DNA from 3 places in the Lysinibacillus fusiformis genome. Region 1 is predicted to be linked to each of the others. Evidence: predicted binding sites of a transcription regulator. Region 1 holds the regulator's gene; each other region holds the start of a gene.
The links. The regulator LexA, encoded in region 1, represses DNA repair genes until DNA is damaged. The targets are predictions, from matches to a motif close to CGAACATATGTTCG.
Positions count from the first base shown of each region.

Region 2: a site for LexA is predicted at 5,267-5,280, ahead of parE (DNA topoisomerase IV subunit B). Genes of this name have one in related genera too.
Region 3: a site for LexA is predicted at 4,279-4,292, ahead of uvrB (excinuclease ABC subunit UvrB). Genes of this name have one in related genera too.

Region 1 is NZ_CP070490.1:3,136,429-3,144,404, forward strand. It holds gene JTI58_RS15220 (prepilin peptidase) at 10-762, shown strand; gene JTI58_RS15225 (gamma-glutamyl-gamma-aminobutyrate hydrolase family protein) at 796-1,518, shown strand; gene lexA (transcriptional repressor LexA) at 1,626-2,243, opposite strand; gene yneA (cell division suppressor protein YneA) at 2,409-2,723, shown strand; gene JTI58_RS15240 (YneB family resolvase-like protein) at 2,720-3,385, shown strand; gene JTI58_RS15245 (transposase) at 3,493-4,527, shown strand; partial or broken gene JTI58_RS24895 (transposase) at 4,552-4,875, shown strand; gene def (peptide deformylase) at 4,989-5,564, opposite strand; gene JTI58_RS15255 (helix-turn-helix transcriptional regulator) at 5,557-5,706, opposite strand; gene JTI58_RS15260 (GNAT family N-acetyltransferase) at 5,780-6,313, opposite strand; gene JTI58_RS15265 (DUF896 domain-containing protein) at 6,501-6,734, shown strand; gene tkt (transketolase) at 6,861-7,976, shown strand, end outside.
Region 2 is NZ_CP070490.1:4,446,513-4,454,488, forward strand. It holds gene JTI58_RS21880 (ABC transporter substrate-binding protein) at 1-450, opposite strand, end outside; TPP riboswitch at 605-715, opposite strand; gene parC (DNA topoisomerase IV subunit A) at 836-3,274, opposite strand; gene parE (DNA topoisomerase IV subunit B) at 3,271-5,247, opposite strand; gene plsY (glycerol-3-phosphate 1-O-acyltransferase PlsY) at 5,806-6,408, shown strand; gene JTI58_RS21900 (HesB/YadR/YfhF family protein) at 6,428-6,718, shown strand; gene JTI58_RS21905 (spore germination protein) at 6,932-7,976, shown strand, end outside.
Region 3 is NZ_CP070490.1:2,572,391-2,580,366, forward strand. It holds gene secA (preprotein translocase subunit SecA) at 1-582, shown strand, start outside; gene JTI58_RS12545 (competence protein ComK) at 959-1,501, shown strand; one part of gene prfB (peptide chain release factor 2) at 1,624-1,698, shown strand; one part of gene prfB (peptide chain release factor 2) at 1,700-2,728, shown strand; gene JTI58_RS12555 (competence protein ComK) at 2,773-3,282, opposite strand; gene JTI58_RS12560 (IDEAL domain-containing protein) at 3,510-3,758, shown strand; gene uvrB (excinuclease ABC subunit UvrB) at 4,366-6,345, shown strand; gene uvrA (excinuclease ABC subunit UvrA) at 6,353-7,976, shown strand, end outside.

The DNA of each region.
Region 1 (7,976 bases):
GACATAAAATTGGAAATGGCTTATACGATCTTTATTTTTTTATTTGGACTTGTCTTTGGCTCTTTTTATAATGTTGTCGGCTTACGTATACCGCAGAAGGAGTCGATTGTACACCCTCCTTCCCATTGTACGAAATGCCAGAGACGACTAACGGCGCTTGATTTAGTGCCAGTATTGTCCTATGTATTTTTAGGAGGAAAATGTCGGAGTTGTGGCAACAAAATTTCTTGGGTTTACCCAGTCATAGAATTAATGACAGGTGTATTATTTGCCTTTGCTTATTGGCGGCTAGGCTGGAGCATAGAAGTAATAGTAGCGTTCGTTTTTATCTCCTTATTAGTCATCATTGTAGTGTCAGATTTGGCCTATATGCAGATTCCAGATAAGGTGCTATTATTCTTTTTACCCTTGCTTGCTATTGGACGAGTGCTGTCACCATTAACACCTTGGTGGGACTCTCTTGTGGGTGCTGTTGTTGGTTTTGGCATATTATATATAATTGCTGTGCTATCGAACGGTGGCATGGGTGGAGGCGATATTAAATTATTCTTTTTAATTGGACTCGTTCTGGGTACAATTGATACACTGTTAACGCTGTTTTTAGCTGCAGTTATTGGTATGATTGTCGGATTTACTGTGTTATCGAAGAACAAACAGGGGAGAAAAACACCCATTCCGTTTGGGCCTTCTATTGCATTGGCCGCAGTCATTGTTTATTTCTATGGCGATCTATTAATCAATTGGTATTTAGGCTTTTGGTAATTGTTCAATCTTCAAGAATGTGGAGGGAAGCTAGTGAAACCGATTATTGGTATTACAGCCTTTGCGGAGGATGATTTATCCTCTCGATTAAATGCTGCTTACAGCAAAAGCATTATTGAAGCAGGTGGAATTCCACTGATTATTCCGATTGGAGTAGAAGAAGAGGCAGCACAGATTTTAGCCATGACAGATGGTTTAATGTTATCGGGTGGCCATGATGTGCATCCATTTCTGTTCGGGGCCGAGCCTTCATTAAAGCTTGGAAAAATTCATCCAGCGCGAGATACGGTTGAATTAGCCTTAATTGAAGCTGCATTCCAACGGAAAATGCCTATTTTCGGTATTTGTCGAGGGATTCAAATATTAAATGTTGCATTAGGTGGTACTTTATATCAGGACATTGATAGTGACCATTTTAGTACCAAGTTACTCCAACATACGCAGCAATCAGGTCGAGCTGTATCTACTCATTCTGTACAGGTTATTGCTGACAATTTATTAGCGACTATAGTAGAACAAGAGAAACTGGCAGTGAATTCATTTCATCATCAAGCAGTAAATGTTTTAGCGGAAAAATTAAAAGTAGCAGCAAAATCAAATGATGGTATTATCGAAGCGGTAGTTCATGAGGAATTACCATTTTGCTTGGCTGTTCAGTGGCATCCTGAGGAACTGGCCATAGCAGGAGATGAGAGTGCTCAAAGACTATTTTCAGCCTTTGTTGAAGCTAGCTTGAAATTTAAGAAGGAAGCTTAGAAGGGGCATTGTACAAAGAATCCACACATGATTGGATTCTTTTTTTGCGTAAAAAAGAGGATACATGCTCTAAGAAGGAACATAATCCTCGAAACCTACTTTAATGATTAATGTACACGACGGTAAAGACCTACAACTTGTCCTAAAATCGAAACTTGATCGACGATAATGGGTTCCATAGATGAATTTTCAGGCTGTAAACGGAAATGGTTTTTCTCTTTAAAGAAACGTTTTACAGTTGCTTCATCCTCAGCTGTCATAGCTACAACAATATCCCCGTTATTAGCTGTTGCCTTTTGTTTCACAATGACTAAATCCCCATCTAGAATCCCAGCTTCAATCATTGATTCCCCCATAATTTCTAGCATGAACAATTGATCTTCACTTGTGCCGTACGTATCGGGTAATGGGAAGTATTCTTCAATGTTTTCAATAGCTGTAATGGGAGAACCAGCTGTAACCTTCCCGACAAGTGGTACATGAATCACCTGTTGCTTTTGGATGGATTCTTCAGGCTCTAAAATTTCAATTGCACGTGGCTTTGTTGGATCTCGACGAATAAAACCCTTTTGTTCTAATCGAGCTAAATGACCATGAACAGTTGAACTGGAAGCAAGGCCAACTGCTTCACCAATTTCACGTACTGATGGCGGATATCCCTTAGCTCGTACCTCTTCCTTAATGAAAGCTAAAATGTCCTCTTGTCTTTTCGAAACTTTTTTCATGAGTGCTCACCTCTTTTTTCTAATATCATTCTTCTTATTTGATAGTATAACAGAATGCGAACATGTATGCAAACATAGGTTCGAAAAGTGTTTGACAAAAACGTTTGTTCGCTTTATTATGAGAACATACATTCCGAACAAACATTCTTAAAAGGGGTAATGATTATGACATGGTTTAAAAAAAACACACATATCTCAATTTTATTAGGAGCTTGTCTACTATTTGCAGCATATCTTTACATCACTGATCCTGGAAAAGTTAGTTACGCAGAAATCCAAATCGAACATGGGGATAGCTTGTGGTCGTTAGCGGAGCAATATCGTGGTAAAATGAGTACAGATGATTGGATAAAGCTTGTAAAAACTGAAAATGAACTAGCGGATATTAAAATTGTAGCAGGAAAATCTCTAGTCATTCCTGTAGTGAGTGATCAAGCCAGTCCCATCAATACTATCGAAATTGCGAGAAATGAACAATGATAAATAATCAACTGTCGGCTGTTGTCTATTGTCGTGTAAGTACTGAAAAAGAAACACAAAGTTCCTCATTAGAGCGCCAGCAGGAAGAGTTGTTGCACTATGCTAAAGAGCAAGGCTATGCGGTGAAGGGCGTGTTTAAAGATCAGCATAGTGGCTATGATGTAGAACGTGAAGGCTTACTAGAAATGCTTGATTTCATAAAAGATAAGGACATTAATGCCCTTTTTGTACAAGATGAAACTCGTTTAGGACGAGGCAATGCGAGGATGGCAGTATTGCATTTATTACAAAAATCAGCAACTGATGTTTTTTCTATGCGTGATGCAGGCCCAGTCCAATTAAATGAAATGGACACGATGCTGCTTGAAATTTTAGCGATTGTCGAGGAATATCAGCGTAGAATTCATAATGCTAAAATACGCCGTGGTATGCGACGTGCTGTAGAAAACGGTTATCGTCCTGAAAATAATTTATCGAACCGGGGTAATCCGCAAGGTCAGGAGCGTAAAGATCTACCTGTAGATGAAATTGTAAAGCTACGCAAACGTGGATTTACCTTTGAAGAAATTTCTATAACGCTTCGAGGGTTAGGCTTTGAGGTAAGTAAAGCGACTGTACATCGTCGTTTCCAAGAGCACCAAGAAAGATTAGCAGGAAAATAATATTCCTGCTAATCTCATTCTGTTGATAAACTATTTAGTCAATGAAATTTTTTTGAAAAATCGGGTAAAGTCCTTTCAATTCTATGAAATGAGTTGGAGGGATTTTTATGTTCTTTACTATTTCAAGACAGACCATCGAAAAAAATCGGGAGGCTTATTTAGCTATGTATGATAAGAGCCACCTGTTAGTGCAATTGGATCAATTAATTGATTGGCAATCGATTTTAAAAAAGTTGATGTGCTATTATTCAAATACACCTACCGGGCGTCCGTCTAAAGATCCGATTATTTTGGTGAAGATATTATTGATTCAAAGTCTAGAAGGGTTTCGATCTGTCCGTTTGACGTGTAAACAAGTTCAATCAAATGCCACGTATCGTTGGTTTCTAGGGATTCATCTATTTGAAAAAGTACCTCATCATAGTACAATTTCTCGTTTTTTATGGGAACGTCTGAAAGGACCTCCATTTTGGTTAGCGTTGTTTAATGAACAAGTGTGGGCCATTCATCAGGAAGGATTTATTGCGAATAAAACGTGGGCTGCAGATGAAACGGAGTTAAAGGCCAATGCCAATAAACGTTTTCGTCAACGGCTCCTTGTGAAAAAAATGGTTGAAGAGAATGAGAACGATTTAAAACGAATCAATCAATTCCGCGAAAAACAAGGAAAAAAACCATTAAAGCCGGCCCTATCTAAAGTGATATTTCATCCAACCAATTTTAGTCCTGTCGATGAAGATGCGCGCCTATCCGTTAAACATGTGGAGAGAGGGCAATTTGCGTATTATGAACATCGTATTGTCGATACATTACATGGATTTATTATTGCCTCTGAAATCACAGCAGCAAATAGACCTGGACATCAAATTTTACCTCAGCAGCTAAATCAATTGCATCAACTATTTCAGCAGTATGCGAAAGAGATTACATTAGATGCTGGCTATTATAATGCACAATGTGCGAATGAGCTCTTTAAACGAGGCTTTTTTGTCTCCATCCCCTATAAAAGAAGCCAGACAAAAGAACATCCAAGCTGTCGGCGTCATCAATTCAAAAAGATAAACGAAACGACGTATGCTTGTCCAATGGGCGTACCGTTTCGTTATACAACATCAACGCGCAAAGGCTATCACGAATTTTAAGCATCAAAAGGAAGCTGCAAAAACTGCCCGTTCGCTTTAAACGAAAAAGACCGTATTTTAAGGATTTCTATTCATCAAAAAACCTATGATCGTCTAAGAGAAATGAGATTATCATGGAAAGGGAAAATTTTAAAAACTGTCCGACCGCAAACGATTGAACTAAGCTTTGCCCATAGCAAAGAATACCACGGTCTCCGTTATGCCAGATACCGTAGTATACCCAAAGTAAAAACACAAGTTTTGATGATCGCACTCATTCAAAACTTTAAGAAATGGGCCAAGCTCCGTTCACTAAAACAAGTTGGACTCCATCTCACATATAAAATTATAGAAGATTCTTTTGAATAATTCAAAAAATCCCTGTGGAAATTCACAGGGATTTCATTGACAAGGTTGTTTTTCAACAACATGAGATTAGCAGGAAAATAATATTCCTGCTAATCTTTTTTTCTGTAAAGAGACTATTGAAAAGAAGAAAAGCTTTCGATGATAACATGATTAGGCAGTTGGAACGGGTGCTCTTTATTTATTCTATCATAAAACATGATGCCATTTAAATGATCGATTTCATGTTGTACAACGATAGCCCCATAGCCCTGTAACTGAACAATGATTTCATGTCCATCGATGTCGTAAGCTTTGACTTTAATGCGTTCGTATCTCGGTACAAAACCAGAAACAGGTCGATTTACAGATAGACAGCCTTCTCCCTCAGGTAGATAAATCATATTAAGGGAATGACTCATTATTTTAGGGTTAATCAGCATCATTTCTTGGTCATCAAAGAGCACAGCAAACATTCGTTTATCTACGCCAATTTGATTAGCAGAGAGTCCACTTCCAGGGCGAAGCTTATATTTTTTTGCTAGAGTAGGATCTTGGCTATTTTTTAAATATTGTAGCATGGACAAGAGGGTATTTCGGTCCTCTGTGGTCACAGGTATCGCCACTTCTTGAGTGTGTTTTCTTAAAATTGTCGAGTGTTCTTTCACGAAATCCTTCATTGTAATCATATAATTGGGGTGAAATTTAGTCATAGATAAACACCTCATCAATCCGGCTATTGAGAACCTTAGCAATCTTAAAAGCTAATTCAAGGGTCGGATCATATTTATCATTTTCAATACTATTAATGGTCTGCCTCACAACCCCACATTCTTTTGCAAGAGCAGCCTGCATTAAAATGGACAAAGCAACACTCAATTCATATTCACTAAATTGTGGGTATAATAACACCGCAGTTTTCTTCATTTCACACACTCCTTACCTTTAGATTGTTCCATTCTTCCTGTAAAATAGCGTAATAGTATTCATCCCACCAATCATCTCCGTGTGGTATGCATTTTTTAAAAAATCCTTCTTGGCGCATCCCGATCTTTTCCATGACTCGGTATGAAGCTACATTTTCTGGCTGGCATGTGGCGATAATTCGATGAAGTTTCATTTTAGTAAAGCTATAATTTAATAGGGCATGAGCAGCTTCAGAAGCATAGCCATGATTATGATAGACAGGATTCAAAACCCATCCAATTTCATAAGTATGGTCACCGAAGTATTTGTGGAAAACAAGATGACCAATGACTCGCTGTTGTTCACGTAAAACAATGGCGAAATGTTTTGCTTGCTCGTTGTTATTCTCCGTTATAAAGTTTCGAACCTGTTCTTCATTCAACACACCTTCAGGCATATAGTGCATCACTGTTTTATCGGACATATAGCTATAAACAGCCTGCCAATCTTGTGCTTCAAATGTTCGAATAAGTAGCCTCGGTGTTGTGATGTTCACAATATTTCCTCCTATTATCTATTAAATTTTTCCTTTTATAATTAGTTATACACCTCTAACATCTGGAAGTCATGTAAATAATGGCTAAGAAGTGTTTTTAAGGGTTGGTATAACTGCATTTTAAGGGAAACCGTGCTATACTTTGCATACTGAGGTCATTAAGCTAGGTACTGAAAGGTGTGTAACAATGTTATCAAAGGAAAAAATTAACCGAATTAATGAATTATCTGCTAAAGCGAAAAGCGGACAATTAACAGAGGCAGAGGCAAAGGAGCGAACAGCGCTTCGCAAGGAGTACTTAGATACGTTTAGAGCGACTATGCGAGATACGATTGAAAACGTAAAAGTGGTAGATGCAGAAGGAAATGATGTAACCCCAGAGAAGGTAAAACAAGCGAAAAAAAATAAATTTCTAAATTAATGTGACACAATTCAATAAAGTATGTATGAAAACACAAATAGTATAACAAAAGCATTGTTTTCTAAAGCAATGTTGACTAAACTGTAAAAGAACAATATATAGGACGAGAAAGGATGTCACAATATAATGACTCAACACGCGGATCTTTTAGCAATTAATGCTATCCGAACTTTGTCAATCGATGCTATTGAAAAAGCAAATTCTGGTCACCCAGGTTTACCAATGGGGGCAGCGCCAATGGCTTATACGCTTTGGACAAAACAATTACGCCATAATCCAGCAAATCCAAAATGGTTTAACCGTGATCGTTTTGTACTATCAGCAGGCCATGGTTCAATGCTTTTATACAGCTTACTGCACCTTGGAGGCTATGGTTTACCAATGGAAGAAATTCAAAACTTCCGCCAATGGGATTCATTAACACCAGGACATCCTGAATACGGTCATACAGTAGGAGTAGAGGCAACAACTGGTCCTCTTGGACAAGGAATCGCTATGACTGTTGGTATGGCTATGGCTGAGCGTCATTTAGCTGCTACTTACAATAAACCAGGTCATGACATTGTTGACCACTACACATTTGCGCTATGTGGCGATGGTGACTTAATGGAAGGTGTAGCAGCAGAAGCTATTTCATTAGCTGGTCACTTAAAACTTGAAAAATTAATCGTGCTTTACGATTCTAATGATATTTCTTTAGATGGTGACTTAGAAAAGTCATTCTCAGAAAACGTGCAAAAACGCTTCGAATCTTATGGCTGGAATTACTTAAAAGTGGCAGATGGTACAGATGTAGATGCTGTTAATGCTGCTATTGAGGAAGCGAAAAAATCAACTGGCAAACCAACATTAATTGAAGTGAAAACAGTGATTGGTTTTGGTTCTCCAAATAAATCTGGTAAAGCAGATTCACACGGTGCACCACTTGGTACAGATGAAGTTGTCTTAACGAAGGCTGCCTATGAGTGGGCACATGAACCATTCCAAATTCCTGCAGAAGTTTACGATACATTTAATGCGGCTGCTGAAGTGCAAGGAGCACAACCAGAGGAAGCTTGGAATGCTAAATTTGCTGCATACAAAGAAGAATTCCCAGAGTTGGCAGCTCAATTCGAGAAAGCGATGAATGGTGAATTACCAGAGGACTTTGCTTCTGAGTTACCAGTATATGAAGCAGGTAAATCTGTAGCAACGCGTTCTTCTTCAGGCGATGCGATTAATGCTATTGCGAAGAAAACACCT
Region 2 (7,976 bases), 1.3 Mb from region 1:
TGATTGGAGAACGGCTTGCTCTAATGGCGCACCCCAACCACCATAAGTTTTACCTTCAAAATCCTTTGGCGATGTAATGCCTTTTGATGCAATAGAAGCAAAGCCAGATGTATTATGCTGAATAATCGCTGCGATAGAGACCAGCGGCACATCTTGTACACGCGCCTGTGTAATGCCTTCCTGATAGCTCACGCCAAACTCTGCCTTTCCAGAAGCAACAAGCTGATCTGCGCCCGCCTCACCAGGCATAATTATCTCAACATCTAAGCCCTGTTCCTCAAAATAACCAAGTTTTTTTGCGACATACAGACCTGTATGATTCGTATTCGGTGTCCAATCCAGTACCACAGACACCTTTTTCAGCTTGTCACTTGCCTGCTTGTCCTCCTTGTCACTACAGCCCACCAAAGTCAAAAGTGCTGCCAATAGAATAAATAACCATTTTTTCATGCGAAAGCCTCCCAGTTTGTAATATGAAAGTGTTCATGAATGAATGTTGTCACCAGAAGAAAGCGTATACAAGGTTTTCAAACTATTGCTTGAAAACATAAAAAAACGCCTAGGATTCCTCCCAGACGTATTACAATCATTCTTCAAAACTTTGCTTTTTTGAATAGATGTTCCCTACGCTGGTACGAGCCAAATCAGGTTCAAAGGGTCAGCGTCTATCGGACACAATCTCAGCTAGCAACTACTAGCCCCCCTACATTCTTTCGCTATGAACTTTTCGATGATTATTATACCCATAGTTACACTTAAATGACAAGGTGCTATTTTTGAATAACGATTGTATTCAAGACAAAAGCCCAGTTCTCCTAAGAGACTGGGCATGATATTAGCTAGGTTTTTGTTCTTTTTTGGCTGTTAATACATGGGAAATCGCCCCATCTGTTGCAATATCCACTTTAAACGAACCGTTGGAATGGCGATCTGCACGAGACAATGCTTGTACAGCAATTACCTCTTGAACGCCTTTTTCGGTTTCAATCACAACCTGCTCCTCGTCTGTCGCTTGTATAACTGCTACAATTCGGTGAGGATTTGCTTTTAACTCTGTTAATACTTTTAGTCCACGTTTTGCACGACTTGCTACTTCAACTTCAGCGACATTCATTTTCTTCACGGCTCCACGCTGTGTCACAATCACTACATATTGTGTAACATCAGGCTGTAGCACATTGACACCAACTAAGGCTTCTCCATCTTTTAGCGTGATCCCTTTCACACCGCCTGTTTTCACACCTGTAACGGGTAGTTCCTCCATCGGGAAACGAATCGCATAGGCTGTATCCGTTGTTAGCATCAGTTCTACATCATCCGTCACAAACGATGCATAGATCATCGCATCACCAGCCTTGACGTTCATCGTTTTAATTGGCTTTGAATAACGTGTTACCGCATAGTCTGCGAGTGGTGAGCGCTTAATTTGACCATCTTTTGTGGCTGTGAAGACATACGTATTTGGCTGTTCAAATGTTTCAAAGCCATAGACCGCAATAATCGATTCATCTTCCCCTGTTGGGACAATACTGGAAATATGCTGGCCCAGGTCCTTCCAGCGTATGTCAGGAAGCTCATGAACAGGTTGATAAATATAATTGCCACGATTTGTGAACAGCAATAGATGGTGCTGTGTATTTAAGTTTGCTTCATACAATAAATAATCCGAATCCTTCATGGCAAAATCTTGCCCATTTGAAGCGGCATGAGAACGTGTCGATGTACGTTTAATATAACCGTCCTTCGTCACTGTCACGACAACCTCTTCACTTGGCACAAGGACATCCAATGTAATTTTAATTTCTTCAATTTCCTGCTCAATCTTCGAGCGACGTGGCTCTGTAAAGCGTTTCTTAATGTCTAGCAACTCTTGTTTAATAACACGTACTAGCTTGGCTTCACTTTGTAGAATGCCCTCTAGCTTCGCAATTAACTTATTTAACTCGTCCTGTTCCTGACGAAGCTCTGTAATATCCGTATTCGTTAAACGGTATAATTGTAGGCTTACAATGGCCTCTGCTTGTACCTCTGTAAAATCAAACTTCGCTTGTAAATTAAGCTTTGCATCCTTCTTATCATTAGAAGAACGAATCGTCGCAATTACTTCATCTAAAATGGAAAGGGCTTTAATTAAGCCTTCTACAATATGAGAACGGTCCTTTGCCTTTTGTAAATCGTAAATGGAGCGGTTTGTCACTACTTCTTTTTGATGGGCGATATACGCATCCAGCAATAATGGCAATGTCATCATCGTTGGGCGACGATTGTGGATGGCAATCATATTAAAATTATAAGCTACCTGTAAATCCGTTGTTTTAAACAAGTACTGTAAAATTCCTTGCCCTGGTACATCCTTTTTCAGCTCAATCACGACACGTAAGCCTGTACGGTCTGATTCATCTCGAATTTCCGCAATACCTTCTAGTCGTTTATCTACACGTTGCTCATCAATTTTTTTCACAAGATTCGCTTTATTTACATCGTATGGTAACTCCGTGATAACAATTTGCTCTTTGCCACCCTTGATTGGTTCGACAACCGCTTGGGCACGGACAATGATTTTGCCACGACCTGTTTCATACGCCTTTTTGATGCCGTCCACACCTTGAATGATACCACCAGTTGGGAAATCTGGCCCTTTAATCACCGTCATCAATTCATCTACACTAACATTAGGCTTGTCTAAGCGCATCAACACAGCATCCAGTACTTCATCTAAGGCATGTGGCGGAATATCCGTCGCATAACCAGCGGAAATCCCTGTAGAGCCGTTGACTAATAGGTTTGGAAAACGTGCTGGTAAAACGGTTGGCTCCATATCCTGGTCATCAAAGTTTGGCACAAACTCGACCGTTTTCTTGCCAATATCTCGTAGCATTTCAGCGGCAATAGCAGATAGTCTCGCCTCTGTATAACGCATCGCAGCTGGTGGATCACCATCGACCGAGCCATTGTTCCCGTGCATCTCAATGAGCATATGACGCGCCTTCCAGTCCTGACTCATACGGACCATCGCCTCATACACAGAGCTATCGCCGTGCGGATGATAGTTACCAATCACGTTACCCACTGTTTTTGCGGATTTACGGAACGGTTTATCGTTTGTATTGCCTTCTGTAAACATCGCATATAAAATACGGCGCTGTACTGGTTTAAGACCGTCACGTGCATCAGGCAACGCGCGGTCTTGAATAATATATTTACTATAGCGACCAAAACGGTCACCCATCACTTCTTCTAACGGTAAATCTTGAAACTTTTCTGTACTACTCATGCTTGGTCCTCCTCTTGTTGGATGAATTCATTCTCTAAAATGTTAGAATCATCCTCCATACCGAAGTCTACATTGGCTTCGATCCACTTACGACGTGGTTCTACCTTATCGCCCATTAACGTCGTGACACGTCTCTCTGCACGTGCACCATCCTCGATTGTGACACGAATCAACGTCCGTGTTTCAGGGTTCATCGTTGTGTCCCATAGTTGGTCTGCATTCATCTCACCAAGACCTTTATAGCGCTGTAATATGTAACCCTTTCCAACCTTTTTGATGGCCTTTTGTAAATCACTTTCTGTCCAAGCATATTCAATGACTTCTTTTTTCCCAGTACCCCTCGAGACTTTATAAAGCGGTGGTAGCGCGATATAGACTTTTCCTGCTTCAATTAGTGGACGCATATAACGATAGAAGAATGTTAATAGCAAGACTTGAATATGTGCCCCGTCTGTATCCGCATCGGTCATAATCACTACTTTATCGTAGGCGGAATCCTCCACCGCAAAATCCGTTCCAACACCTGCCCCAATCGCATGGATAATCGTTGAAATTTCTTCGTTTTTCATAATGTCCTGTAGCTTGGCTTTTTCTGTGTTGATTACTTTCCCACGCAATGGCAGAATCGCTTGGAATGTACGATCACGGCCTTGTTTGGCAGAACCTCCTGCAGAATCACCCTCGACTAAATACAGCTCATTTTTTGACGCATTGCGTGACTGAGCTGGCGTTAATTTTCCTGATAGAATCGTACTACCCTTTTTGTTTTTCTTCCCATTTCGTGCATCCTCACGTGCTTTACGAGCCGCTTCACGTACTTGCTGCGCACGAATCGCTTTACGAACAAGGGAAGCCGATAACTCCGCATTTTCCTCTAGCACATACAAAATTTGCTCAGACACCACACTATCCACTGCAGAACGAGCCTCACTTGTACCAAGCTTGCCCTTTGTTTGACCTTCAAATTGTAGTAAGTGCTCTGGGATACGAACAGACACAATGGCCGCTAAGCCCTCACGAATATCTGTCCCCTCAAGGTTTTTATCCTTGTCCTTTAACAAGCCAATTTTTCTTGCATATTCATTAAAGACACGTGTCAATGCTGCTTTTGCACCCGTTTCATGTGTACCACCATCACGTGTACGAACATTATTAACAAATGATAAGATCGTTTCCGAATAACCATCGTTATACTGGAAAGCGAACTCTACTTCGATATCATCTTGTATACCTTCTACATATTTCACTGGATGAAGGACATCTTTTTCCTCATTCAAATACGCAACGAAAGCTTCAATGCCATTCTCATAAAAGAACACATCATTTTTGCCTTCCTCGCGCTCATCGATTAATTCAATTTTTAAACCCTTTAATAAAAAGGCTGATTCACGTAATCGTTCTGCTAACGTATCATAATTGAATTTTGTGACAGAGAAGATCGTTTCATCTGGTAGGAAATGGACAAGTGTTCCTGTCTGCTTGGTTTGACCAATATTTTCAAGCGTTGTGACAGGCTGTCCCCCGTGCTCAAAGCGCTGACGATACTTTTTGCCATCACGATGAATCGTCACCTCTAAAAATGTTGAGAGCGCATTCACAACAGAAGAACCAACACCATGTAAACCACCACTTGTTTTATAGCCACCTTGACCAAATTTACCGCCAGCGTGTAACACCGTAAAAATAATTTCTGGTGTCGGTTTGCCCATTTTATGCATACCGGTTGGCATCCCACGGCCAAAGTCGCGCACACTCATACTTTGATCTTTATGAATTGTGACAATAATATGAGATCCAAAGCCAGCCAGTGCTTCATCCACCGCATTATCTACGATTTCATACACAAGGTGATGAAGTCCACGGCCATCCGTCGAACCGATATACATGCCAGGTCGTTTGCGCACCGCTTCTAATCCTTCCAATACTTGTATAGCGTCATCATTATAGACGCTAGTTGACTGTTTATTCGTCAAAAAAATTCCCCTCCAAAAACAAACACATGTTCTATTTATGTTCTCATCCTAATAATAATAGCATTTCCTGTCAATAGCTAGCGACAGGTCCAATCATTTTAATAATTTGCTCACAGTTTTGATCATATTTCTAAATAGTAAACATCTTCAACAGTTGCTTAAAATTGGTATTTAAGCAAGACAGACTGCTTCTAGCTTCCATCAACATTGGACGCATCGAAGCCTATATAGTTGCAAAATAAATTTGTGTTGCTTGCAGATAGAAGCACTATTACGTACCTTGGGATGAAACTGGATAAAGTTAGACTTCTATTCTACCAAAGGAATGAGCGATTGACAAAATTGCCTTTTTGCCTATATTTTTAAAAAGGTTTTTTCACTTCTTACAAACTTTTGTCTAAAAGCCTAGCCCTCGCTAATAGATTCTCTTTTGTATTGAATTCAAGGCTTCCTATGAAATCTCCTTCATATCATTGTAGATTAGCAAGAAAAAGTGTAAAATACTTGTTACAAACTATTAGTACCAAGTGATGGACTATGAATGAAAGGAGTCCAGCTATGATCAATGGACTTATTATTTTATGTGCTTATCTAATCGGCTCTATACCTTCTGGATTATGGATAGGCAAAATTTTTTATAATACCGATATTCGTGAACACGGGAGCGGTAATCTTGGTGCGACCAATACTTTTCGAACGTTAGGGAAGAAGGCAGGTATTGTTGTTACGGTGATGGATGTCTTAAAAGGAACAGCCGCTGTCTTACTCGTGACACTTCCCGTTTTCTCTGACAGTACACTTCATTCTTTATTACTTGGTCTTGTCGCTGTGATCGGTCATATGTTTCCGATCTTCGCCAACTTCCGAGGTGGGAAAGCCGTGGCAACTTCTGCGGGTGTATTATTAGGCTATTCTTGGCCTCTCTTTGTCCTACTATTTATTACCTTTATTGTGACATTAAAAATCACAAAAATCGTTAGCTTAACATCGATGATAGCCGCTTTAGTAGCGCTTATTTATGCAATCGTTTATTATTTTATTACAGGTGACTTTGCATTAGGCATCTTGGTAGCCTTTTTATTTACCTTTATTGTTTATCGCCACCGTGCCAATATTGCACGTATTAAAAACGGCACCGAACCAAAGGTAAAATGGCTGTAGGAAGAGAGGAGCATTTGAAATGAACATTGCATTGACAGATGAAGCCCTACAATGGTTCAAACATGAAATGGAAGTTGAACCTGGCGATACAATTCGCTTTTATGCACGCTACGGTGGCTCTAGTCCGTTTCATGAAGGCTTTTCACTCGGCATGACACGTGAGGAACCCATTGCCATAGGTGTGCAGACAGTAATTGATGACGTCATCTATTACATTGACGAGAAAGATCTTTGGTTCTTTAACGATCACAATTTACATGTTGACGTTGATACAAGTAAAGATGAATTACAATACGACTATCGTACATAAAACAAGTCTATCCTTTCAGCCCATGAAAGGATAGACTGTTTTTTTTATTTAGTACAGAACAATTTTTCGAGACAACTTGAAAAACCCGCATACGAATGTTGCACAGTACATGATTTAACCGCAATTAGCTAATTTTTCATCCCCTTTTCGTTTATCTCTCAAAAAAATTGTCCACTCTAATGATAATGAACGTCCATTTGAGGAGGAAAACATATGTCCATGTCCAACAATATCGAGACCTCCCCATCCCATACAACGAACGATTTGTTGTATACTTCCCTATCTAAAAATATAAAAATCATTCAACAGTCACTAGGGCATAGTAATGATATTATCATACGCGAAATTACGATTGGAGAAGCGGTTCCCCATAACCTCGCTATTATTTCCATCGATGGCTTATCGGATAAAACCACTATTTCTGATTCTGTTATCGATAAACTGATGGCAAATATTGAAGAAGAACAAGATATTGAGATAACAACGATTAACCAATATGTTCGGAATTCCTATCTAACAGTAGGCGATGTGACGAATATCGAGCATTTTACAACACTCTATAATGCCATCCTCAATGGTGAAACGGTTATTTTATTAGACGGTTTTGCTGAGGGGATTGTGACAAGTACCAGAAGTGCCAAGGATCGAGCTGTCACAGAGCCATCGACTGAATCTGTTATTCGCGGACCGAGGGAATCCTTTACCGAAACCATACGTACAAATACTGCGCTCATCCGTCGCAAAATAAAAAGTCCGAATCTCTGGATAAAGTCACGCGTTATCGGTGATGTGACACAAACAGACGTTGCGGTGATGTATATAAATGGCATCGCCAGCGACAAAATTGTCGCAGAGGTATTAGCTCGATTAGACCGCATTAATATCGACGGTATACTGGAAAGCGGCTATATTGAGGATTTTATTCAGGATTCAAAAAATTCTATGTTTCCAACCGTCTACAACTCCGAACGTCCTGATGTCATCGCAGGTGAATTATTAGATGGCAAAGTGGCGATTCTCGTTGATGGCACACCTTTTGTTTTAGTTGTACCAGCGTTATTTACATCCTTTTTACAATCAGCAGAAGATTATTATCAGCATTGGATGATTAGCTCACTTGTACGTATCTTGCGTTTTTTTGGTATCAGTCTAGCATTAGTAGCACCTTCTTTGTATGTTGCAATTACCACCTTTCACCAAGAAATGCTACCAACACCTATGTTGATTAGTATTGCATCGCAAAGAGAAGGTGTACCCT
Region 3 (7,976 bases), 560 kb from region 1:
CAAGGTGAACAGAAAGATTGGAACTTAAAGGCAATTGAAGACTTTGTAGCAGCCAATCTTTTAGAGGAAGGTCAACTTAAAGTATCTGATTTCCAAGGCAAGTCTGTTGAAGATATTAATCAGTTGATTTCTGATGCAGTTCATATTCGTTATGATGAAAAAGAGGTAGAACTGACACCAGAGCGTATGCGTGAGTTTGAAAAGGTCATTTTATTACGATCAATCGATACAAAATGGATTGATCATATTGATGCAATGGATCAACTACGTCAAGGTATCCATCTTCGTGCATATGGTCAAAACGATCCGCTTCGTGAATATCAACAAGAAGGCTTTGCGATGTTTGAGGATATGGTAGCCTCTATTCGTGAGGATGTAGCAAAATATGCGATGAAAGCAGAAATCCGCAATAATCTTGAGCGTGAAGAGGTGGCGAAGGGGCAGGCTGTTAATCCGAAAGAAGAAGGTGGCTCTGCTCCGAAAAAGCAACCAGTTCGTAAGGCTGAAAACATTGGCCGTAATGATTTATGTCCATGTGGAAGCGGTAAGAAATTTAAAAACTGTCATGGTACGGCTCAATAATATCTAGATGAAAAAATCATTTTAACTACGTGTTAAAATGATTTTTTCTTTTTAAAATAACTCAAAATTGAAGAAATTTTAGCATTAAAAAGTCAGAATTTATAGACAATTGAAAAATATGGGTATACAATAGCTGTAATAATAGGCATATAGTACAAGTTTTTTTATCCTATTATTATCCTAAATTATTAATTATAAGACCAAGACTTAAGGAGGATCGGGATTTTCAAGAAGGTTTCTTGGAGAAATGGGTAGGTGTGTTGAAAAAAATTTCAAGCAATCTTACTCGTTGAAAATATCGGGAATGTACGGATATTGGTATATTCCTTTTTATTATGACTGGAAGCAACATAAAATGTATAAAGGGGGACTATAGATGCATAAAAAAGATATTATGAATAGTGAAACAATGATGTATATGCCTGTGTATGATTCCTTTGGAAATTTATGTACGCAGGTGTATGAGAAAAATAATGAGTATATATCTACGCTACCACCCACGAAATTATTGGACTTTAATCTGCGTTATTTTGGTTCTAGTTTAAGAGGAGCATTCGATGGTTCGAAAATGATTCTAGGCAAGCTTAATAAAAATCCTATAGTGGTGGATGAACGATGTAATATTCTATGGTTCCCTAGTAGATCTCCTCTACATCCCGAATGTATTTGGTTCGCTGTCCATCATATTGATGAATATAACGCTGTGGATAAAAAGAGGACAAAGGTCACTTTTATGAATGGCAAGGAATTTATTGTGGATGTCAGTGTTAATGCGTTAGAGTCTCGAATTCAAAGAGCTTTTTTATTAAAATATAGACTAGAGAAACGAACAAAATATTTACTTGTTCAGTATGATCGTGTGAAAGTATTTCAACGTCTTGCCAAGAATATGGTGGAGGACGAGACGCAAGATAGTTGACTTAATACCATAAAACATCTGCTAGATAGTATGTTTTCCTTTGTAAAAACGTTATAATAAAAAGATACGGGGCTTTGTGAATGAAGTGTTAGCTCCATGACTAACGTTCGGAGGATTTAACGATGATTGAATTAGCAGATGTACGCAATGTGTTAGACACTACAGCCAAAAAATTGGTGGACTTTAGGGGGTCTCTTTGACTTAGAAAACAAAGAGGCACGTATTCAGGAGCTAGATGAAATGATGCTAGAGCCAGGCTTTTGGGATGATCAGCAAGGTGCACAGGTGATTATCAATGAAGGCAATAGCCTAAAAGCCATTGCCAATGAATATAAAGATTTAGTGGAAACGCATGAAAATTTAGATATGACACTGGAGCTTTTACGTGAAGAATCAGACGAAGAATTGCAGGAAGAGCTAGGCAAAGAACTAGCCGAATTCCAACAAAAAATAGCTGATTTTGAGCTGCAACTGCTGTTAAGTGGTCCATATGATCAAAACAATGCCATTTTAGAGCTGCATCCTGGAGCTGGTGGTACGGAATCACAGGATTGGGGTTCAATGCTTTTACGTATGTATACGCGATGGGCGGAAAAGCGCGGATTTAAAGTGGAAACGGTAGACTATCTGCCTGGAGATGAAGCTGGGATTAAATCTGTAACATTGTCGATTAAAGGTCACAATGCTTTTGGTTATTTACAAGCAGAAAAGGGTGTCCATCGTCTAGTACGTATTTCTCCATTTGATTCGTCTGGCCGCCGTCATACGTCTTTCGTTTCCTGCGATGTTATGCCAGAGTTCGACGACAATATTGAAATCGATATTCGTACAGAGGATTTAAAAATTGATACGTATCGTGCAACAGGTGCGGGTGGTCAGCATATTAATACGACAGATTCTGCCGTTCGTATTACGCATATCCCTACTGGTACGGTCGTACAATGTCAAGCTGAGCGTTCCCAGATTAAAAACCGTGAAAAAGCGATGACGATGTTAAAAGGGAAGCTATATCAACTAGAGCTTGATAAACAGCAGGCACAGCTAGATGAAATACGTGGTGAACAAAAAGAAATAGGCTGGGGCTCTCAAATTCGTTCGTATGTTTTCCACCCATACTCGATGGTAAAGGATCATCGTACAAATGAAGAGACAGGTAATGTGGGCGCAGTGATGGATGGCGATTTAGATCCATTTATTAATGCTTATTTACGTTCAAAAATAAATTAATACACAGATTCCCCAAGAGTGAGATGCTCTTGGGGAATTTTTTGTTAAAAGGGCGGATGATAGGGTGCATCTTGGCTAAGCTGTTTTCGTTCATTCATGTAATATTTATAAAGCATAGATGCGTTAAGAAATTGTTTACTAATGGATGCATATCGAATAGGTAGTTCAATTTGTTTATTATTTTTTAACGTTACAGTACACCCCATTTCACTAGGTGTAATATTGATAATTGCATGAAGCCCAATCCATATATTGTGAATGGAGCTTGGTGAATAAGTTGGTAAAAAAATACAGGGATAACCGTAATCAAAGGCCACGACGACTGGTAACTTGTGTTGATTGCCGAAGAAACGCTTAGCCGATTGTTTTGCGGCTTCATAGGTGGAGCCTAATGAGATACAGGATTTTCGAAGGACATGCATCGGTTTGCGCGTAACAATCAGCTCATTATGCTTATCAATCACATGCGTGAATACTTTGGAATCATGCTGAATGGGTTGCAGTAAATAAGTGTTGAATGAAATTAAGTAGCCATTTACAAAATTAGTTGTCATATAGGGAGTGCCTCCTTTTTTCTAGTAATAACGGTAGTGTAGAACAGAAAATGACTTTCATAAATTAGATGAAAAAGTTGAAAATCGTTCAGAAAAGCACGAAATGCTTAGAGAATTTGCTCTAAATGTCACGTGATTTAGAGCTAATCCAAGATATTTTCGATTCGTAAGCATTGCTTTTTAATTTCAATTTTCATATAATTTAGAAAAGGATCGAGGTGAGATCGTTGGATAAATATTATTCGTATACAGATTTTCTAAAAGCCGTTGGTCAGTCAAAAAAAGTTGATGAGGCAGAGAAATTATTAAACGAGATTTATTTAGATTTATTTTTAAATCGTATCCAGCGTATGCATCGGCAAGAGCAGCTCATGGTTCTGATAGATAGAGCACTCGATGAAAAAGATGAAAACGCATTTTATCAATACGCATCCGAACTAATTTCCTTACAGCAAACAGAAGATGAATCATATTGACGAACCCGCTCTCCACATCTATTGGAGAGCGGGATTTTTTTGACTTTGAAAATAGTTGTGGGGGATGTGAAGAGTGTTTGTTTTCATTCGAACAGTTTGAGACTCTGCTCATAAAAAAGTGAGAGTCGCTCCGAAAGTGAAGGTTCCCGCTCCAAAAAGAGAGAGAGCCGCTCTAAAGGTATGTGCCCCGCTCCAAAAAGAGAGAGAGTCGCTCCAAAGGCATGGATCCCCGCTCATAAAAAGGAATGAGTCGCTCCGAAAGAGACGGATCCCGCTCATAAAGGTGAGATAACCGCTCTAAAAGTGACGCCCCCCGCTCGTAACTGCACGATAACCGCTCCAAAAGCACAGGACTCCGCTCCTAAAAGAGTGAAAGCCGCTCCAAAAGTAATAACCGTCACTCCTAAATAAGGAACCTCATGAAGCTTGAAAACCTGTTAAAACGGCTATTATAAGAGTGACAAGTTAAATTGGCCGTATGGTTATTCATTACAAATTTTAGAGATGAAAAAAATTTTTACAAACATTCGTTCGTTAAATGTTCGAAATTTTAATATTGCTATGCTAAAATATATGTACAAATTGGAAGGAAAGGACGGGGGCATGAGTGCTAACATTTGATTTACAAGCGCCATATCAGCCTAATGGGGATCAGCCACAGGCCATTGCGGAATTAGTGGAGGGTGTGAATGCAGGCAAACGTCATCAAACATTACTTGGTGCTACGGGAACAGGTAAAACGTTTACCATTTCTAATGTCATCCAGCAGGTTAAAAAACCAACACTAATCATGGCACACAATAAAACATTAGCTGGCCAGTTATATAGTGAATTTAAAGAGTTCTTCCCAAATAACGCCGTTGAATACTTTGTCAGCTACTATGATTACTACCAACCAGAAGCTTATGTACCGCAGACAGATACCTATATAGAAAAAGATTCTAGCATTAACGATGAAATTGATAAGCTGCGTCACTCTGCTACTTCTGCATTATTTGAGCGTGAGGATGTCATTATTATTGCATCTGTGTCCTGCATTTATGGTTTAGGTTCCCCTGAAGAATATCGAGAAATGGTTGTTTCCATTCGCACAGGTATGGAAATAGAACGTAATCAGCTACTGCGTAAGCTTGTAGACGTTCAGTATGAGCGAAATGATATTAGTTTTACACGCGGAACATTTCGGGTACGTGGAGATGTAGTAGAAATCTTCCCAGCCTCTCGTGATGAGCATTGTATTCGCGTGGAATTTTTCGGTGATGAAATTGATCGCATTCGTGAGGTAGATGCACTTACGGGAGAAATTTTATCGGATCGAGAACATGTTGCTATTTTCCCAGCATCCCACTTCGTTACACGAGAAGAAAAAATGCGTAAAGCAATTGAAAACATTGAAAAAGAATTAGAGGAACGACTTGCCTTATTACGATCAGAAGATAAATTACTAGAGGCACAGCGTTTAGAACAACGTACACGTTATGATTTAGAAATGATGCGTGAAATGGGCTTTTGCTCAGGGATTGAAAACTATTCACGTCATTTAACATTGCGTGGAGCAGGTGCCACTCCCTATACATTGCTAGATTATTTCCCAGATGACTTTTTGCTTGTAGTCGATGAAAGTCACGTCACACTGCCTCAGGTTCGTGGCATGTACAATGGTGACCAAGCACGTAAAGGTGTACTCGTAGAACATGGTTTCCGTTTGCCATCAGCACTTGATAACCGTCCACTACGTTTTGAAGAATACGAAAAAAGAGTGCATCAAGCCATTTATGTATCAGCCACACCAGGTCCTTATGAGCTGGAGCACACACCCGAAATGGTTGAGCAAATTATTCGACCTACTGGATTATTGGATCCGTTAATTGAGGTGCGACCTATTGAAGGGCAAATCGATAATTTAATTGATGAAATTCAAGATCGGATTGCACAAAATGAACGGGTTTTAGTGACAACGTTAACGAAGAAAATGTCCGAGGATTTATCGGCCTACTTGAAGGAAATGGGCTTAAAAGTCGAATACTTACATTCTGAAATTAAAACACTAGAACGTATAGAGATTATCCGTGAACTACGAAAAGGAACGTATGACGTACTAATTGGTATTAATCTATTGCGTGAAGGTCTTGATATTCCTGAGGTGTCCCTTGTTGCGATTTTAGATGCTGATAAAGAAGGTTTTTTACGTTCAGAGCGTTCATTGATTCAAACGATTGGTCGTGCTGCTCGTAATGCGAATGGTCATGTCATTATGTATGCAGATCATGTAACAGACTCGATGAAAAAGGCGATTGATGAAACGAAACGTCGCCGTGCGTTACAAATGGCTTATAACGAGGAGCATGGCATAACACCACAAACGATCATTAAGAAAATCCCAGATGTGATTCGTGCAACACAAGTAGCAGAAGAAGAGGAATCCTATGTAACAAAGGCAACAAAAGGCAAAAAGCTCACAAAGGCGGAAAGAGAACAGCTCTTGGCTTCCCTAGAAGTAGAAATGAAGGAAGCAGCAAAAGCGCTTGATTTTGAACGTGCGGCTGAGTTGCGAGATACAATATTTGAATTGAAGGTAGAAGGGTGAATGACTTGTGAAAAATACTGAAATTGTCGTGCAAGGCGCACGTGCTCATAATTTAAAAAATATCAATGTCACAATTCCACGTGACCAATTAGTTGTATTAACAGGTTTATCAGGCTCAGGAAAGTCTTCTCTAGCATTTGACACAATTTACGCGGAGGGCCAACGTCGTTACGTTGAGTCCCTTTCCGCCTATGCCCGCCAATTTCTTGGGCAAATGGATAAGCCAGATGTTGATGCCATAGAAGGTTTATCGCCTGCTATTTCCATTGACCAAAAAACGACAAGTCGTAACCCACGATCTACTGTAGGTACGGTAACGGAGATCTATGACTACTTACGTTTACTTTATGCACGCATTGGTAAACCGATTTGTCCAAATCATGGCATAGAAATCACTTCCCAAACGATTGAGCAAATGGTGGATCGTTTATTAACTTATCCAGAGAGAACAAAAATGCAACTTCTTGCACCAATGGTTTCTGGACGTAAGGGAACCCATGTTAAATTGCTAGAAGATTTAAAAAAACAAGGTTTTGTTCGTGTCCGAATTGATGGGGAATTACGTGATTTAGATGATGCTATCGAACTTGATAAAAATAAAAAGCATTCAATCGAAGTAGTGGTGGACCGTGTTGTCATGAAGGAAGGGATTGCTGCTCGTCTGAGTGATTCTTTAGAAACGGCTTTACGTTTGGCAGATGGACGTGTACTTGTCGATGTGATGGAACATGAAGAGTTACTATTTAGTGAGCATCATGCCTGCCCATTATGTGGATTTTCTATAGGTGAGTTAGAGCCTCGTATGTTTTCATTTAATAGTCCATTCGGTGCTTGTCCAAGCTGTGATGGCTTAGGTTCAACGCAAGAGGTGGATTTAGATTTAGTGGTGCCTGATTGGGATCGTTCCTTATTAGAGCATGCCATTGCACCGTGGGAACCAACTAGCTCTCAGTATTACCCACAATTACTGAAAGCTGTATGTGATCATTATGATATCCCAATGGATGTGCCTGTGAAGGATTTGCCAAAGGAAAAGATGGATAAGGTTTTATATGGCTCTGGGAAAGACAAAATACATTTCCATTATGAAAATGAATTTGGTAATGTGCGAGATCAAATGATTGAATTTGAAGGTGTTGTGCGCAATGTTGAGCGACGTTTTAAAGAGACAACATCCGATTATGTTCGTGAGCAAATGGAAAAATACATGGCACAGCAAGCTTGTCCTTCATGTAAAGGTTATCGTTTAAAGCCTGAAACGTTAGCAGTGAAAGTAGCCGATAAGCATATTGGTGAGATTACACAATATTCGATTCAGGAAGCGGACACATTCTTCAAAGAGCTTGATCTCACTGAAAAGGATATGCAAATAGCACGATTGGTTTTACGAGAAATTGAAGAACGATTGGGCTTCCTTGTTAATGTTGGTTTAGACTATTTAACATTGAGTCGTGCAGCAGGTACATTATCTGGTGGGGAAGCGCAACGTATTCGTCTTGCTACGCAAATTGGTTCACGATTAACGGGGGTCCTTTATATTTTAGATGAGCCTTCGATTGGTTTGCATCAACGGGATAATGATCGTCTGATTAGCACGTTACAAAATATGCGTGATATTGGGAATACGTTGA